3 regions of the Streptomyces sp. NPDC093089 genome follow, and region 1 is predicted to be linked to each of the others. Evidence: riboswitches for the same ligand, from Rfam matches in the RefSeq annotation. Region 1 holds a riboswitch; each other region holds the start of a gene.

Region 1 (5,293 bases):
GGCCGGTCGGCAGGACGTTGACCAGGCCGCGCAGCGGGGAGCCGGACGGGCCGGCGGGGACGAAGCCGCCGTTCAGGGCGTGCACGGCGTGCGCCAGCTCGTCGGTGGTGGCGGCGAGGCGCGGCACGACCTGCTCACAGGCGAACCGCAGCACGGCGTGCACCTCGGGGCCGTACGCGGCGGCGACCGTGTCGATCGCGGCGACGGACCAGCCGGCGGCCTCCATGCCCTCGACGAGCGCGCGGGCCTTCTCCTCCGCCTCGTCGGCGGTGGTGCGGGTGGCGGCCGACTCGTCGAGGCCGAGGGCCTCGCGCAGGCCGGGCAGCGCCTGCGTGCCGCCCCAGATCTGGCGGGCGCGCAGGATCGAGAGGACCAGGTTGACGCGGGCCTCGCCCTCCGGGGCTCCGCCGAGGACGTGCAGGCCGTCGCGGATCTGGGCGTCCTTGACCTCGCACAGCCAGCCGTCGACGTGCAGCAGGAAGTCGTCGAAGCCGTCGTCCTCGGGGCGCTCCTCCAGACCGAGGTCGTGGTCGAGCTTGGCGGCCTGGATCAGCGTCCAGATCTGGGCGCGGATCGCGGGCAGCTTCGCCGGGTCCATGGAGGAGATCTGCGCGTACTCGTCGAGGAGCTGCTCCAGGCGCGCGATGTCGCCGTACGAGTCGGCGCGGGCCATCGGCGGGACCAGGTGGTCGACGAGGGTGGCGTGGACGCGCCGCTTGGCCTGGGTGCCCTCGCCCGGGTCGTTGACGAGGAACGGGTAGACCAGCGGGATGTCGCCGAGCGCCGCGTCCGGGCCGCAGGCGGCGGACAGGCCGGCGTTCTTGCCGGGCAGCCACTCCAGGTTGCCGTGCTTGCCCAGGTGGACCATGGCGTCGGCGCCGAAGCCGCCGTCCTCGGCGCGGGCGGCGATCCAGCGGTAGGCGGCCAGGTAGTGGTGCGACGGCGGGAGGTCGGGGTCGTGGTAGATCGCGATCGGGTTCTCGCCGAAGCCGCGCGGCGGCTGGATGAGGATCAGCAGGTTCCCGCGCCGCAGGGCGGCGAGGACGATGTCGCCCTCCGGATTGCGAGACCGGTCGAGGAACATCTCGCCGGGCGCCGGGCCCCAGTGCTCCTCGACCTGCTCGCGGAGCTCGGCGGGCAGCGTCGCGTACCAGCGCTTGTAGTCGGCGGCCGGGATGCGGACGGGGTTGCGGGCGAGCTGCTCCTCGGTGAGCCAGTCCTGGTCGTGGCCGCCGGCCTCGATGAGGGCGTAGATCAGCTCGTCGCCGTCGCCGGAGACCAGGCCGGGGAGGTCCTCGGCCGGTCCGAAGTCGTAGCCCTCCGCGATGAGGCGGCGGAGCAGCGCGACGGCGGAGGCGGGGGTGTCGAGGCCGACCGCGTTGCCGATGCGGGAGTGCTTGGTCGGGTACGCGGAGAGGACGAGCGCCAGCTTCTTCTCGGCGTTCGGGATGTGGCGGAGCCGGGCGTGCCGGACGGCGATCCCGGCGACGCGGGCCGCGCGTTCGGCGTCGGCGACGTACGCGGGCAGGCCGTCCTCGTCGATCTCCTTGAAGGAGAAGGGGACGGTGATGAGCCGGCCGTCGAACTCGGGGACAGCGACCTGGCTGGCGGCGTCCAGCGGCGAGAGGCCCTCGTCGTTCTCCTCCCACGCGGACCGCGAGCCGGTCAGGCACAGCGCCTGGAGGATCGGCACGTCGAGCGCGGCGAGCGCGCCCGCGTCCCAGGCCTCCTCGTCGCCGCCGGCCTGCGCCTCGGCGGGCTTGGTGCCGCCGGCCGCGAGGACGGTGGTGACGATCGCGTCGGCTCCGCTCAGGACGGAGATCAGCTCCGCCTCGGGGGCGCGCAGGGAGGCCACGTACAGCGGCAGCGCCCGGGCTCCGGCGTCCTCGACGGCGTCGCAGAGGGCGCCGACGAAGGCGGTGTTCCCGCTCATGTGGTGGGCGCGGTAGTAGAGCACGGCGACGGTCGGACCGTCGACGGGCTTCGGGGTGCGCTCCAGCGGGCCCCAGGTGGGGGCGGCGGCCGGGGCCTCGAAGCCGTGGCCGGTGAGGAGGACGGTGTCGGAGAGGAAGCGGGCGAGCTGCTCCAGGTTCTCCGGGCCGCCGTGCGCCAGGTAGGCGTGGGCCTCGGTGGCGACGCCGACGGGGACGGTGGAGGCCTCCATCAGCTGCGCGTCGGGGGCCTGTTCGCCGCTGAGGACGACGACCGGCTTTCCGGTGGCGCGGATGGCATCGATGCCCTCCTGCCAGGAGCGGAGGCCACCGAGGAGGCGGACGACGACGAGCTCGGCGTCGTCGAGGAGGCCGGGGAGGTCGGCGAGGGGGAGCCGGGAGGGGTTGGCGAAGCGGTACTCCACCGGGCCGCCGGCTGAGCCGGCGTTCGCCGCACGGGCGCTGAGCAGGTCGGTGTCGGAGTGCGACAGCAGCAGAAGCATGGCGAGCTCAGGCCTTCCTCGGGGTTGTCCGCGCCCCGGGTGGTCGTGTGGACGGCGGGGAGTTCCTGACTCACCCGTACCGTCGCCGGTACGGGCTCACAGTGGCGGGACCGCGCCGGATTCTCACCGGGCTTCCTCCCCGGGGTCCTGGGACCCCATGCCGATCTGCATCCTAGATCGTGGCGTCGGCGGGGCGGGGCGGGCCGCGGAGTCGGCCGGATCACACTCGGTGGCGGCCCGGTTCCCCGTGGGTATGCTCGCCGCCATGCCGCCCACCCCACCCTCGACGCCCGCGCGGGACGAAGCTCGCATTCGGGACCGTGGCGACGCCTGCCCCGGGGCGCTGCGCCTGCACGCCGCCGACGACGGCGGACTGGCCCGACTGCGTCTGCCCGCAGGTCGTTTGACTCATCATCAGGTCGAGGCGCTGGCGGTCGCGGCGGAGACCCTCGGCGACGGACGGATCAGCCTCACCTCCCGGGGGAACGCGGAGCTGCGCGGCCTCGCGGAGGAGTGCGGGGCGGAGCTCGCCGCGCTGCTCGCGGAGGCGGGCCTGCTGCCCTCCCCCACCCACGAGCGCGTCCGCAACATCGTGGCCTCCCCGGCCGCCGGCCTCGACGGACTCGGCGGCCCCGAGGTCCAGTTGTGGGCCCGCGAGCTGGACTCCCTGCTCTGCGCCGAACCCTGGGCGGCGGCGCTTTCCGGCCGCTTCCTCTTCGTCCTCGACGACGGACGCGCCGACGTGGCGGGCCTGGGCGGCGATGTGACCTTGGTCGCAGTGCGGCCGACCGGGGTGCGGGAGGAGCCGGGCGCCGTATGGGAGCCGGACGCCGTACGAGAGCCGGGCGCCGTACAAGAGCCGGGCGCCGTGCGTCTGTACGTCGGCGGGCGGGCCTGGCTGGTCGCCGGAGCCGACGCGCCCCGCGCCGCGCTCGCCGCCGCCGGGGCCTTCCTCGACGCCGCCCGCGCGGCCGGAAACGGCGCCTGGCGGGTGCGGGAGCTGCCCGAGGGCCACGCCCCGGACGTGGCCGGCACGCTCGACCGCGCGGGCATCGCGGCGGAGCCCGTACCACCGGCGGACTCGCTGCCCGTGCACGCCCCGCCGCTCGCCCCCGGCCCCCTCGGCGCCGACTCCCTCCACGTCCTCGCGCCCCTCGGCCGCCTCACCGCCGCCCAGCTGCGCGCCCTGCTGCCCGCCGAGGAGGTACGGCTGACGCCGTGGCGCGGCGCGGTCGTCGTCGGAGCGGGCCCGTACGAGGAGCGGCTCGCCGCCCTCGACGCCCACGGGCTGATCACCCGCCCCGACTCCCCCTGGGCCGGCGTCAGCGCCTGCACCGGGCGGCCGGGCTGCGCCAAGTCCCTCGCGGACGTCCGCGCGGATGCCGCCCCGGGGTCCGCGCGGGGCCTCCCGGTCCACTACTCCGGGTGCGAGCGCCGCTGCGGTCACCCGCACGGCACCTGGGTCGACGTCGTCGCCACCGCCGACGGCGCCTACCTGGTGGACGGCGCCCCCACCCCCCGTACCGCCCTGACCGAAGCTGTCACCACGGCCCGCACGACGACGAGATGAGCGAGAGCACCAGGATGTTCGACTACGAGAAGGACGGGGCGGAGATCTACCGCCGGTCCTTTGCCACGATCCGCGCCGAGGCGGACCTCGCGGGCCTGCCCGCCGACGTCGCCCAGGTGGCGGTCCGGATGATCCACGCCTGCGGCATGACCGACCTCGTCCAGGACATCGCGTACTCCCCCCAGGTCGTCGCGAACGCCCGCGAGGCCCTGCGCGCCGGCGCCCCGATCCTCTGCGACGCGCAGATGGTCGCCAGCGGCGTCACCCGCAAGCGGCTGCCCGCCGACAACGAGGTGCTCTGCGCGCTCTCCGACCCGGCCGTCCCGGGCCTCGCCGCCGAGCTCGGCACCACCCGCTCCGCCGCCGCCCTCGAACTGTGGCGGGACCGCCTCGAAGGCTCCGTCGTCGCCATCGGCAACGCCCCCACGGCCCTCTTCCACCTCCTGGAGATGATCGCGAAGGGCGCCCCGAAGCCCGCCGCCGTCCTCGGCATACCGGTCGGCTTCATCGGCGCCGCCGAGTCCAAGGACGCGCTCGCCGAGAACGTCCTCGGCCTCGACCACCTGGTCGTACGGGGCCGGCGCGGCGGCAGCGCCATGACGGCCGCCGCGATCAACGCGATCGCCCACGAAGCGGAGATCCAGGCATGAGCACCGCGCACACGACCGGCAAGCTGTACGGCGTCGGCCTCGGCCCCGGCGACCCGAACCTCATGACGGTCGCGGCGGTCAGGGCCATCGCCGCCGCCGACGTCGTCGCCTACCACTCGGCCCGCCACGGCCGCTCGATCGCACGCTCCATCGCCGCCGAGCACATCCGCGAGGACCACGTCGAGGAGCGGCTGATGTACCCGCTCACCGTCGAGACCACCGACCACCCCGGCGGCTACCGGGGCGCCCTGGACGACTTCTACGAGGAGGCCGCGGCCCGCCTCGCCGCCCACCTCGACGCCGGCCGCACCGTCGCCGTCCTCGCCGAGGGCGACCCGCTGTTCTACGGCTCGTACCAGCACATGCACAAGCGGCTCGCCGACCGCTACGACACCACCGTCATCCCCGGCGTCACCTCCGTCAGCGCCGCCGCCGCCCGCCTCGGCGAGCCGCTGTGCGAGGCGGAGGAGGTCCTCACGATCATCCCCGGCACGCTGCCCGAGGACGAGCTGACGGCCCGCCTCGCGGGCACCGACTCGGCGGTCGTGATGAAGCTCGGCCGCACCTTCCCCACCGTGAAGCGGGCCCTGGAGCGGGCCGGGCGCCTCGACGACGCCCGGTACGTGGAGCGGGCGTTCA
Region 2 (5,293 bases), on a different contig from region 1:
CCGGGCGCTCAAGGTGATCAGCGCCTCGCCGCCCGCCTCCAGGTTGTGCTGCTCGGCCGCGTCGCCCAGCAGCGCACCGGCGGTGAAGCCCAGCAGCGCACCGACCGGGCCGCCGAGCGGCCCCAGCGCGAGACCGGCCGCGCCCCCGCCGACGGTGGCGGCACCCGTCCCGCGCACGTGCGCGTCCAGCACCTCCAGCTCACCGTCGGTCCGCCGCGCCACGCTCACCTCCTGCCGGTACCCCGGCAGACGCTGCACCTCCCGGAACGCGGCGCCGCAGCGCTCCGGATCCTGGAAGGCCAGCAGCAGGACGTCGTCACGAGATGAGCTCTCCACGGCCCGAGCCCAACCGCGCGTCACCCCGAACCCCCGGCTGCCCGAGGTCGCCGAACGAGTGAGCCGCGAGCCAGAAGTCGTAGGGGCGGGGGTGGTAAAGCCTCTGGGCGAGCGACCGTCGGACCAAGATCCGGACCATTCCCGGACCAGCCATCGCCACAGAGCCACGCCTGGCAGCATTTCCCCAGGTCAGCATGGGTTCAGCTGCTGCACCACCAGCAGGCGAAGAACCTGCTGGTCAGCCACTCGCCGAAGTAGAGCGAGTTCTTCTGGGCGTTTGGGCGATACGCACCAGAGAAAGCTCATCGAGTTCGCGAGCTGCCGGGCGCCGTCGTGGTCCCGTCGCACGACCCCTACGGCTCCGGGGGCGGAACGGGCCCGACCCTGGACTGATGACCCGTCAGCAGATTCAGCAGAAGGTCAGCATTCAGCTGACCGGACCCGCTCGCACACGGGCACGCTCCGGGAACACACCCGTCGGCCGCGCGACTGCGGGAGGGCTGCAACGCACCCCCTCCCACAGTCGCCACGGCAGCCACAGGAAGAGGCCGAGCACCCCCGACCCCACATCGAATCGGCAGAGGAAACAGCAGTTCAGCGCACCCGTCCCCCGCGCCTTTAGCTGCGTCGCCGGCACCTCCGGGGCGTCCAGCCGGCCTCCGTCGCACCCCTTCACCTCGCCGAAGCGCGAGCCGGTCATCCAGTTCTCCCGGGCCTTGCGGATCTCGCCGTCGGTGCGGCCGCGGCGCTGCGGCTTCGCCGGCTTCAGCGTGTTCGGGTGGACCTGCCCCCGCACCCGGTAGATGTCCTGCGTCGCGACGTCGTGGACGTTCAGCCGGTCGCCCCCAGCACCGCACGAAGCCGACCGGCCCGGAATCGGCCGCTTCCGACCGCCGACGCACCGGTGCGCGGCCGCGCCCCTGCAGCGATAATTGCGTCATCATGCACAGATGCAAAGAGCACCCACCACAAGCCCTTCCTGATGACCAGTCAGGAAAGTCGGCACCGGGTCGGTGCCAGTACCGCACGGAACCGCTCCCGAGCGCCATGAAACGCCAAGGCCAATAACATTCCTCACCCATTCTGACCTGCGAAAAGCCTGCTCAGCTACATGACTGCCAGTCTCACCAGGAGGTACCCGTGAGGATGCTCATCAACGTTCCGGAGACCGTCGTCGCCGATGCGCTGCGGGGGATGGCGGCGGCTCATCCCGAGTTGACCGTGGACGTGGAGCGGCGGGTCGTGGTGCGGCGGGACGCGCCGGTGGCGGGGAAGGTGGCGCTGGTGTCCGGGGGTGGGTCGGGGCACGAGCCGTTGCACGGGGGGTTCGTGGGGCCGGGGATGCTGGCGGCGGCGTGTCCCGGGGAGGTGTTCACGTCGCCGGTGCCCGATCAGATGGTGCGGGCCGCGGCGGCGGTGGACAGCGGGGCCGGGGTGTTGTTCGTCGTGAAGAACTACACCGGGGACGTGCTGAACTTCGAGATGGCGGCGGAGCTCGCGGAGGACGAGGGCATCCAGGTCGCGAAGGTGCTGGTCGACGACGACGTGGCGGTGACGGACAGCCTGTACACGGCGGGGCGGCGCGGGACCGGTGGCACGCTGTTCGTGGAGAAGATCGCGGGGGCGGCGGCCGAGGAGGGCGCGCCGCTGGAGCGGGTGGAGTCGATCGCCCGCCGGGTGAACGAGCGGTCGCGGTCCTTCGGCGTGGCGCTGAGCGCGTGCAGCACGCCCGCGAAGGGCAGTCCCACCTTCGACCTGCCGGACGGAGAGCTGGAGTTGGGCGTCGGCATCCACGGTGAGCCGGGCCGCGAGCGCCGGGCCATGATGACGTCGCGGGAGATCGCCGACTTCGCCGTGGACGCCGTCGTCGAGGACCTGGGGCCCACCGGTCCGGTGCTCGTGCTGGTGAACGGCATGGGCGGGACGCCGCTCCTGGAGCTGTACGGCTTCAACGCGGAGGTGCAGCGGGTGCTCACCGAGCGGGGCGTGCCGGTGGCGCGGACGCTCGTCGGGAACTACGTGACCTCGCTCGACATGGCGGGCTGCTCCGTGTCGCTGTGCGAGGTGGACGAGGAACTGCTGCGGCTGTGGGACGCGCCCGTACAGACGCCCGCCCTGCGCTGGGGCCGGTGAGCCGGGCCGTGGGGACGCCGGCGGGCGAGAGAGAGGGAGAGGGAGAGGTCATGACGGAGACGTTCGGTGCAGAGTTCCTGCTGCGCTGGCTGGCCGCGGTCGCCGAGGCCGTGGAGCGCGAGGCGGAACGGCTGACGGAGCTGGACTCGGCGATCGGCGACGCCGACCACGGCGCCAACCTCAAGCGGGGATTCGCCTCCGTGGCCGAGACGCTGGCCAAGGAGCCGCCGTCGACACCCGGCGCCGTGCTCACCACCGCCGGACGGCAGCTCATCTCCACGGTCGGCGGCGCGTCGGGCCCCCTGTACGGGACGCTGCTGCGCCGCACGGGCAAGGCCCTCGGCGAGGACGAGCGGTTCGACCGGGCGCGGCTCGCCGAGGCGCTGGGTGCCGGCGTCGCCGCCGTGTCCCAGCTCGGCGGGGCGCAGGTGGGCGACAAGACGATGCTGGACGCGCTGGTGCCGGCCGTGGAGGGCCTGCGGACCTCGTTCGGCGCGGCCTCCGCCGCCGCCGGGGAGGGCGCCGTCGGGACCGTACCCCTGCGGGCGCGCAAGGGCCGGGCGAGCTATCTCGGCGAGCGGTCGGTCGGGCACCAGGATCCGGGGGCGACGTCGTCGGCGCTGCTGTTCTCGACGCTGGCCGGGACCGCGCGCACCGAGGGGGCTTCGTGAGCGCGGCGGCCGATGGTTCGGCTGACGGCTCGGCGTCCGGTGCCTCCGCGTTCGTCGGCATCGTGCTCGTGTCGCACAGTGCGGCGGTCGCGGGGGCAGTGGCCGAGCTGGCGCGGGGGCTGGCGGGGGGCGGGAGGCTCGCGCCGGTGGCGGCGGCGGGGGGAACGCCGGACGGGGGTCTGGGGACGAGTTCGGAGCTGATCGCCGAGGCGGCGAAGGAGGTCGACCGGGGGGCGGGGGTGGCGCTCCTGGTCGATCTGGGAAGTGCGGTGCTCACGGTGAAGGCCTTGCTCGCCGAGGGGGACGAACTGCCCGCGGGTTCGCGGTTGGTGGACGCTCCGTTCGTCGAGGGCGCGGTCGCGGCGCTGGTGACGGCGAGCACGGGCGGAGACCTCGACGCGGTGGCCGCGGCGGCCTCGGAGGCGTACGCGTACCGCAAGGAATGAGCCCGCGCGGCGAGTGCGCGGAGTGACGGAGGGGGCGCGGCGGGTGGCGGCCGTGTTGTGATGCAGCAGGTCAACCCACTAATGTCGCAGGGCCTTGGTGTACGGGAAACCGGTGGAGTACCGGTGCGGCCCTCGCCACTGTGATCGGGAGGTCCGGCTCCACCCCCGCGGGTAACACCCTCGGGGAAGCCACTGGACCGCGGCGGGAGACCGTCTCGGTGTGGGAAGGCGGAGTCGGACGGCATGACCGTCAGCCAGGAGACCGGCCAGGGTGCGTTGTCCATCCACGAGGTGCTGGAGAGGTCTCCCGACCATGCATATAGCCGAGGGGTATCTGCCCCCCGCTCACGCCGCCGCCTGGGGCGTCGCGGCCGCCCCGTTCGTCGTCCACGGGGTCCGCGCGCTGACCCGCGAGGTGCGGTCCAATCCCGAGTCCACGCTGCTGCTCGGCGCCTCCGGCGCCTTCACGTTCGTCCTGTCCGCGCTCAAACTGCCTTCGGTGACGGGGAGCTGCTCCCATCCGACCGGTACGGGACTGGGCGCGATCCTGTTCCGGCCGCCGATCATGGCGGTCCTCGGCACGATCACCCTGCTGTTCCAGGCGCTGCTGCTCGCCCACGGCGGCCTGACCACGCTCGGCGCCAACGCCTTCTCGATGGCGGTCGTCGGGCCCTGGGCGGGGTACGGGACGTACCGGCTGCTGCGCCGGTTCGGTACGCCGCTGATGGTCGCCGTGTTCTTCGGCGCGTTCGTCGCCGACCTGTCCACGTACTGCGTCACCAGCGTCCAGCTGGCGCTCGCGTTCCCGGACGCCGGTACGGGGGTGCCGGGCGCGCTGGCCAAGTTCGGCGGGATCTTCGCGGTGACGCAGATTCCGCTGGCGGTGAGCGAGGGCCTGCTCACCGTGCTCGTGATGCGGCTGCTCAGCCAGTCGAGCAAGGGCGAGCTGACCCGGCTGGGTGTCCTTCCCCGGCCGCGGACCGCGCTCGACAAGGAGGCGGCCGCGCGATGAGCGTCAAGATCAGCCGTAACACGAGGATCAACGGACTGCTGCTGCTCGTCGTCGTCGCGCTCGCGGTGCTGCCGCTCGCGCTGGGTCTCGGCGACCACAAGGAGCAGCCGTTCAGCGGGTCCGACGGGGAGGCCGAGACGGCCATCACCGAACTCGATCCCGACTACGAGCCCTGGTTCAGCCCCCTGTACGAGCCGCCGTCCGGCGAGATCGAGTCGGCGCTCTTCGCGCTCCAGGCGGCCCTGGGCGCCGGATTCCTGGCGTACTACTTCGGCCTGCGGCGCGGCCGCCGGCAGGGGCAGGCGCGGGCCGCGGCGGCCGTGACCGGGGCGGACGGCGCGGCGGACGGGGACGGGGACGGGGCGGTCGGTGCGGCGGCCGTGACCGGGGCGGACGCTCCGGCGGCCAAGGCCGAGGCGGAAAGTACGCCGGCGGCGGACGAGGGCGGCGCGGGTGCCGCTGCCCCGCCCGTCGACGGGCGGGGCGTGTAGGCGCCGATGCTGCCCATCGACGCGGCCGCGCACAGCAGTCGCTGGCGCTCCCGCCATCCCGCCGAGAAGGCGCTGCTCGGTTTCGGTCTGACGCTGTGCGCGGTGGCCCTGCCGCCGTGGCCGGGTGCGGTGCTGGTGGCGGCGGTGACGCTCGGGGTGCTGCTCGGACCGGCCGGTGTGCCGGGCCGTCAGTTGTGGCGGGCG
Region 3 (5,293 bases), on a different contig from region 1:
GCTCCAAGGGCCTGTCGCTGGCGGTCGCGGTCACCGGCATCCTCGCCACCATGCCGTACATCGCGCTCCAACTCGTCGGCATCCAGGCCGTCCTGGACGTGATGGGCGTCGGCGGCGGCGAGACCACCCACTGGTTCATCAAGGACCTGCCGCTGCTCATCGCCTTCGGCGTCCTCGCGGCCTACACGTACTCCTCGGGGCTCCGCGCGCCCGCGCTCATCGCCTTCGTCAAGGACACCCTGATCTACATCGTCATCGCCGTGGCCATCATCTACATCCCGATCAAGCTCGGCGGCTTCGACGAGATCTTCGCCAAGGCCGGCGAGGCCTACGCGCAGACCAACCCGGCGACCGGCAAGCCGCGCGGCACGCTCGTCCCCGGCGAGGCCGGCCAGTGGACGTACGCGACGCTCGCGCTCGGCTCGGCGCTCGCGCTCTTCATGTACCCGCACTCGATCACGGCGACGCTGTCGTCGAGGAGCCGCGACGTCATCCGCCGCAACACCACGATCCTGCCGCTGTACTCCCTGATGCTGGGCCTGCTCGCGCTGCTCGGTTTCATGGCCATCGCCGCCGGGATCAAGGTCAAGAACGGCCAGCTCGCCATCCCGCAGCTCTTCGAGACCATGTTCCCGGACTGGTTCGCGGGCGTGGCCTTCGCCGCGATCGGCATCGGCGCGCTCGTCCCGGCCGCGATCATGTCGATCGCCGCGGCCAACCTGTTCACCAGGAACATCTACAAGGACTTCATCAAACCGGACGCGACCCCGGCGCAGGAGACCAAGGTCTCCAAGCTGGTCTCGCTCCTGGTGAAGGTCGGCGCGCTGGCCTTCGTCCTCACCATGGACAAGACGGTCGCGATCAACTTCCAGCTGCTCGGCGGCATCTGGATCCTGCAGACCTTCCCGGCCCTCGTCGGCGGCCTGTTCACCCGCTGGTTCCACCGCTGGGCGCTGCTCGCCGGCTGGGCCGTCGGCATGGTCTACGGCACCGTCGCCGCGTACGGCGTCGCCAGCCCGACCCAGAAGCACTTCGGCGGCTCCTCCGCCGAGATCCCCGGCATCGGCGAGATCGGCTACATCGGCCTCACCGCCTTCGTCCTCAACGTCGTCGTCACGGTCGTCCTGACCTTCGTCCTCAAGGCCGTCAAGGCCCCCGAGGGCGTCGACGAGACCTCGCCCGAGGACTACACGGCGGACGCCGGCGACGCCGCGACCGGCTCGTCGGACCGCGCGAAGGTCGGCGCCTCGGTGCACTGACCCCGCGCACGCGCACAGGAGGGGCCCGGGAGATCCCGGGCCCCTTTCGCGCGCGGTGGGGGCAGACTGCCCTCATGGACATCGTGATCAGGGCGGTACGGCCCGAGGAGTACGAGGAGCTCGGCGATCTCACCGGACTCACCTATCTGAACGACGGGCTGCTGCTCCACGGCGAGGACGACTTCTACCTGGCCGTGCTCCGCGACACGGCCCGGCGGGCCCGCGAGAGCGAGGTGCTCGTCGCCGCCGACCCGGAGAGCGGCATCGTCGGCGGGGTGACCTTCGCCGCCGGAGGCACCACCTGGGCGGACATCGCGGTCGCCGGCGAGGCCGAGTTCCGGATGCTGGTGGTCGCGCCCGCGGCCCGCGGCAGGGGCGTCGGAGAAGCGCTCGTACGCGCCTGCGCGGACCGGGCGCGGGCCCTCCCCGGCTGCGCGCGGCTGGTGCTCTCCACGGACGCGAAGATGGTCGCGGCGCACCGGATCTACGAGCGGCTCGGCTTCGTCCGCACCCCCGATCGGGACTGGGAGCCGATCCCCGGCCACGCGCTGCGGACGTACGCGCTGGAGCTGTAGCCCCACGACCGACACAACATGTGGGGGGTGCCGTCAGCGGTGCCCCCCACATGTATGCTCATCCTCGCTGTCGACGCAGGGGAATCCGGCGCGAATCCGGAACTGTCCCGCAACGGTGTGCTTCGTGCGGTTTCGTACGGAGTGAGTCCGAGGACCTGCGGCAGCGCGCCCGGTCCTTCCGTTCCGGGTGCCACTGACTTCCGGGCCTCGCGGAGTGGGCCGGTGGACACGGCGCGTCCGGCATGACGGACGCCCCCCTGCCCGCCTTCCCCGTCGCGGCCCCGAGCCGAGCGAGGGAGAGCCCCCACGTGACCATCGCGCCCGCCGATCCGGCTTCGGCCGAGGCTTCCGCGGTCGAGAGCGACGGCCCCGGGACCGTGCTGCTGCGGACCCTGACCGACCTCACCGCCGATCTCCCCGACACCGACCCCGGCAAGATCGCCGCCGCCGCGCTGCGCGGCCGCAGCGCCGCGTCGGACGAGGCGGAACTGCGCGAGCTGGCCACCGAGGCGGCCGCGGGCCTGATCGCCGAGGACCCGGCGTACTCCCGGCTCGCCGCCCGGCTCCTGACGATCACCATCGCCGACGAGGCGGCCGACCAGGGCGCGGTCTCCTTCTCCGCCTCCGTCGCCGTCGGTCACCGCGAGGGCCTGATCGCCGACCGCACCGCCGCCTTCGTCGCACTGCACGCGGACCGGCTCGACACCCTGATCGACCGGGACGCCGACGACCGCTTCGGCTACTTCGGCCTGCGCACCCTCTACTCGCGCTACCTGCTGCGCCACCCGATCACCCGCAAGGTGATCGAGACCCCGCAGCACTTCATGCTGCGCGTCGCCAGCGGCCTGGCCGAGGACGACAGCGTCCGCGCGCTCGACGAGGTCGCCGCGCTGTACGGGCTGATGAGCCGCCTGGACTACCTGCCGTCCTCCCCCACGCTCTTCAACTCCGGCACCCGCCACCCGCAGATGTCCTCCTGCTACCTCCTGGACTCCCCGCAGGACGAGCTGGACTCCATCTACGGCCGCTACCACCAGGTCGCGCGCCTGTCGAAGCACGCCGGCGGCATCGGGCTCTCCTACTCCCGCATCCGCGCCCGCGGTTCGCTGATCCGCGGCACCAACGGCCACTCCAACGGCATCGTCCCGTTCCTGAAGACCCTCGACGCCTCCGTCGCCGCGGTGAACCAGGGCGGCCGCCGCAAGGGTGCCGCCGCCGTCTACCTGGAGACCTGGCACGCGGACATCGAGGAGTTCCTGGAGCTCCGCGACAACACGGGCGAGGACCAGCGCCGCACGCACAACCTGAACCTGGCGCACTGGATCCCGGACGAGTTCATGCGCCGCGTCAACGCGGACGCCGACTGGTCGCTGTTCTCGCCGTCGGACGTGCCCGAGCTCGTCGACCTGTACGGCGAGGAGTTCGACGCCGCCTACCGCGCCGCCGAGGCGAAGGGCCTGGCCCGCAAGACGATGCCGGCCCGCGACCTGTACGGCCGGATGATGCGGACCCTGGCCCAGACCGGCAACGGCTGGATGACCTTCAAGGACGCGTCCAACCGGACCGCGAACCAGACCGCCGAGCCCGGCACCGTCGTCCACTCCTCGAACCTCTGCACCGAGATCATCGAGGTCACGAACGACGGCGAGACCGCCGTCTGCAACCTCGGTTCGGTGAACCTGGGCGCGTTCGTCACCGGCGGCGACATCGACTGGGAGCGCCTCGACGAGACCGTCCGCACGGCCGTCACCTTCCTCGACCGGGTCGTCGACATCAACTTCTACCCGACCGAGCAGGCCGGGCGCTCCAACGCCCGCTGGCGGCCGGTCGGCCTGGGCGCGATGGGCCTCCAGGACGTCTTCTTCCAGCTGCGGCTGCCGTTCGACTCCGCCGAGGCGCGCGCGCTGTCCACCCGTATCGCCGAGCGGATCATGCTCGCCGCGTACGAGGCCTCCGCCGACCTCGCCGAGCGCAGCGGCCCGCTGCCGGCCTGGGAGCAGACCCGCACCGCCCGCGGCGTGCTGCACCCCGACCACTACGACGTGGAGCTCAACTGGCCGGAGCGCTGGGCCGCGCTGCGCGAGCGGATCGCCGCCGTCGGCATGCGCAACAGCCTGCTCCTGGCCATCGCGCCGACCGCGACGATCGCCTCGATCGCCGGCGTGTACGAGTGCATCGAGCCGCAGGTCTCGAACCTCTTCAAGCGCGAGACGCTGTCGGGCGAGTTCCTCCAGGTCAACTCGTACCTCGTCGACGAGCTGAAGAAGCTCGGCGTGTGGGACGCGCAGACCCGGGACGCGCTCCGCGACGCCAGCGGTTCGGTGGCCGGCTTCGGCTGGATCCCGGCCGAGGTGCGCGAGCTGTACCGCACGGCGTGGGAGATCCCGCAGCGCGGCCTGATCGACATGGCGGCGGCCCGCACCCCGTTCCTGGACCAGTCGCAGTCGCTGAACCTGTTCATGGAGACGCCGACGATCGGCAAGCTGTCGTCGATGTACGCGTACGCCTGGAAGCAGGGTCTGAAGACGACGTACTACCTGCGCTCCCGCCCGGCGACCCGGATCGCCCGCGCCGCGCAGGCGTCGACGGCGACCGCCGCCCCCATCCCCGTCCAGCAGGCGGTCTCCGACGCGGACGCCCTCGCCTGCTCCCTGGAAAACCCCGAGTCCTGCGAGGCCTGCCAGTAATGAGCACCACCGAACGCAAGAACCTCCTCGACCCGGGCTTCGAGCTGACCCTCCGTCCGATGCGGTACCCGGACTTCTACGAGCGGTACCGGGACGCGATCAAGAACACGTGGACGGTGGAGGAGGTCGACCTCCACTCGGACGTCGCCGACCTCGCCAAGCTCACCCCCGGTGAGCAGCACATGATCGGCCGTCTGGTCGCGTTCTTCGCGACGGGCGACTCGATCGTGTCGAACAACCTGGTGCTGACGCTCTACAAGCACATCAACTCCCCGGAGGCGCGCCTGTACCTGTCGCGCCAGCTGTTCGAGGAGGCCGTGCACGTCCAGTTCTACCTGACGCTGCTCGACACCTACCTGCCCGATCCGGACGACCGCGCCGCCGCGTTCGACGCGGTCGAGGAGATCCCCTCCATCCGCGAGAAGGCGCAGTTCTGCTTCAAGTGGATGGACTCGGTCGAGAAGATCGAGAAGCTGGAGACGGCCGCCGACCGCCGCCGCTTCCTGCTCAACCTCATCTGCTTCGCGGCGTGCATCGAGGGCCTGTTCTTCTACGGCGCCTTCGCGTACGTGTACTGGTTCCGGTCCCGCGGTCTGCTGCACGGCCTGGCCACCGGCACCAACTGGGTCTTCCGCGACGAGACGATGCACATGAACTTCGCCTTCGAGGTCGTGGACACCGTCCGCAAGGAGGAGCCGGAGCTCTTCGACGACGCCCTCCAGCAGCAGGTCACCGACATGCTCAGGGAAGCCGTCGAGGCGGAGCTGCAGTT

What was found. A riboswitch is a leader RNA that binds a small molecule or an ion and turns the genes downstream of it on or off. The one in region 1 is predicted to bind cobalamin.
Region 2: linked by a shared signal. The riboswitch ahead of ACIQFX_RS21340 (energy-coupling factor ABC transporter permease) and the one ahead of cobN (cobaltochelatase subunit CobN) in region 1 are both predicted to bind cobalamin.
Region 3: linked by a shared signal. The riboswitch ahead of ACIQFX_RS34480 (ribonucleoside-diphosphate reductase subunit alpha) and the one ahead of cobN (cobaltochelatase subunit CobN) in region 1 are both predicted to bind cobalamin.

What each region holds. Positions count from the first base shown of each region.
Region 1 is NZ_JBIVPA010000001.1:318,809-324,101, forward strand. It holds gene cobN (cobaltochelatase subunit CobN) at 1-2,434, opposite strand, end outside; cobalamin riboswitch at 2,473-2,608, opposite strand; gene ACIQFX_RS01555 (cobalamin biosynthesis protein CobG) at 2,688-4,004, shown strand; gene ACIQFX_RS01560 (precorrin-8X methylmutase) at 4,019-4,654, shown strand; gene cobJ (precorrin-3B C(17)-methyltransferase) at 4,651-5,293, shown strand, end outside.
Region 2 is NZ_JBIVPA010000008.1:411,310-416,602, forward strand. It holds gene ACIQFX_RS21315 (hypothetical protein) at 1-336, opposite strand, end outside; partial or broken gene ACIQFX_RS21320 (pirin) at 944-1,078, opposite strand; gene dhaK (dihydroxyacetone kinase subunit DhaK) at 1,477-2,469, shown strand; gene dhaL (dihydroxyacetone kinase subunit DhaL) at 2,520-3,140, shown strand; gene ACIQFX_RS21335 (PTS-dependent dihydroxyacetone kinase phosphotransferase subunit DhaM) at 3,137-3,586, shown strand; cobalamin riboswitch at 3,665-3,872, shown strand; gene ACIQFX_RS21340 (energy-coupling factor ABC transporter permease) at 3,900-4,598, shown strand; gene ACIQFX_RS21345 (energy-coupling factor ABC transporter substrate-binding protein) at 4,595-5,089, shown strand; gene cbiQ (cobalt ECF transporter T component CbiQ) at 5,096-5,293, shown strand, end outside.
Region 3 is NZ_JBIVPA010000019.1:64,257-69,549, forward strand. It holds gene mctP (monocarboxylate uptake permease MctP) at 1-1,259, shown strand, start outside; gene ACIQFX_RS34475 (GNAT family N-acetyltransferase) at 1,334-1,834, shown strand; cobalamin riboswitch at 1,848-2,012, shown strand; gene ACIQFX_RS34480 (ribonucleoside-diphosphate reductase subunit alpha) at 2,143-4,521, shown strand; gene ACIQFX_RS34485 (ribonucleotide-diphosphate reductase subunit beta) at 4,521-5,293, shown strand, end outside.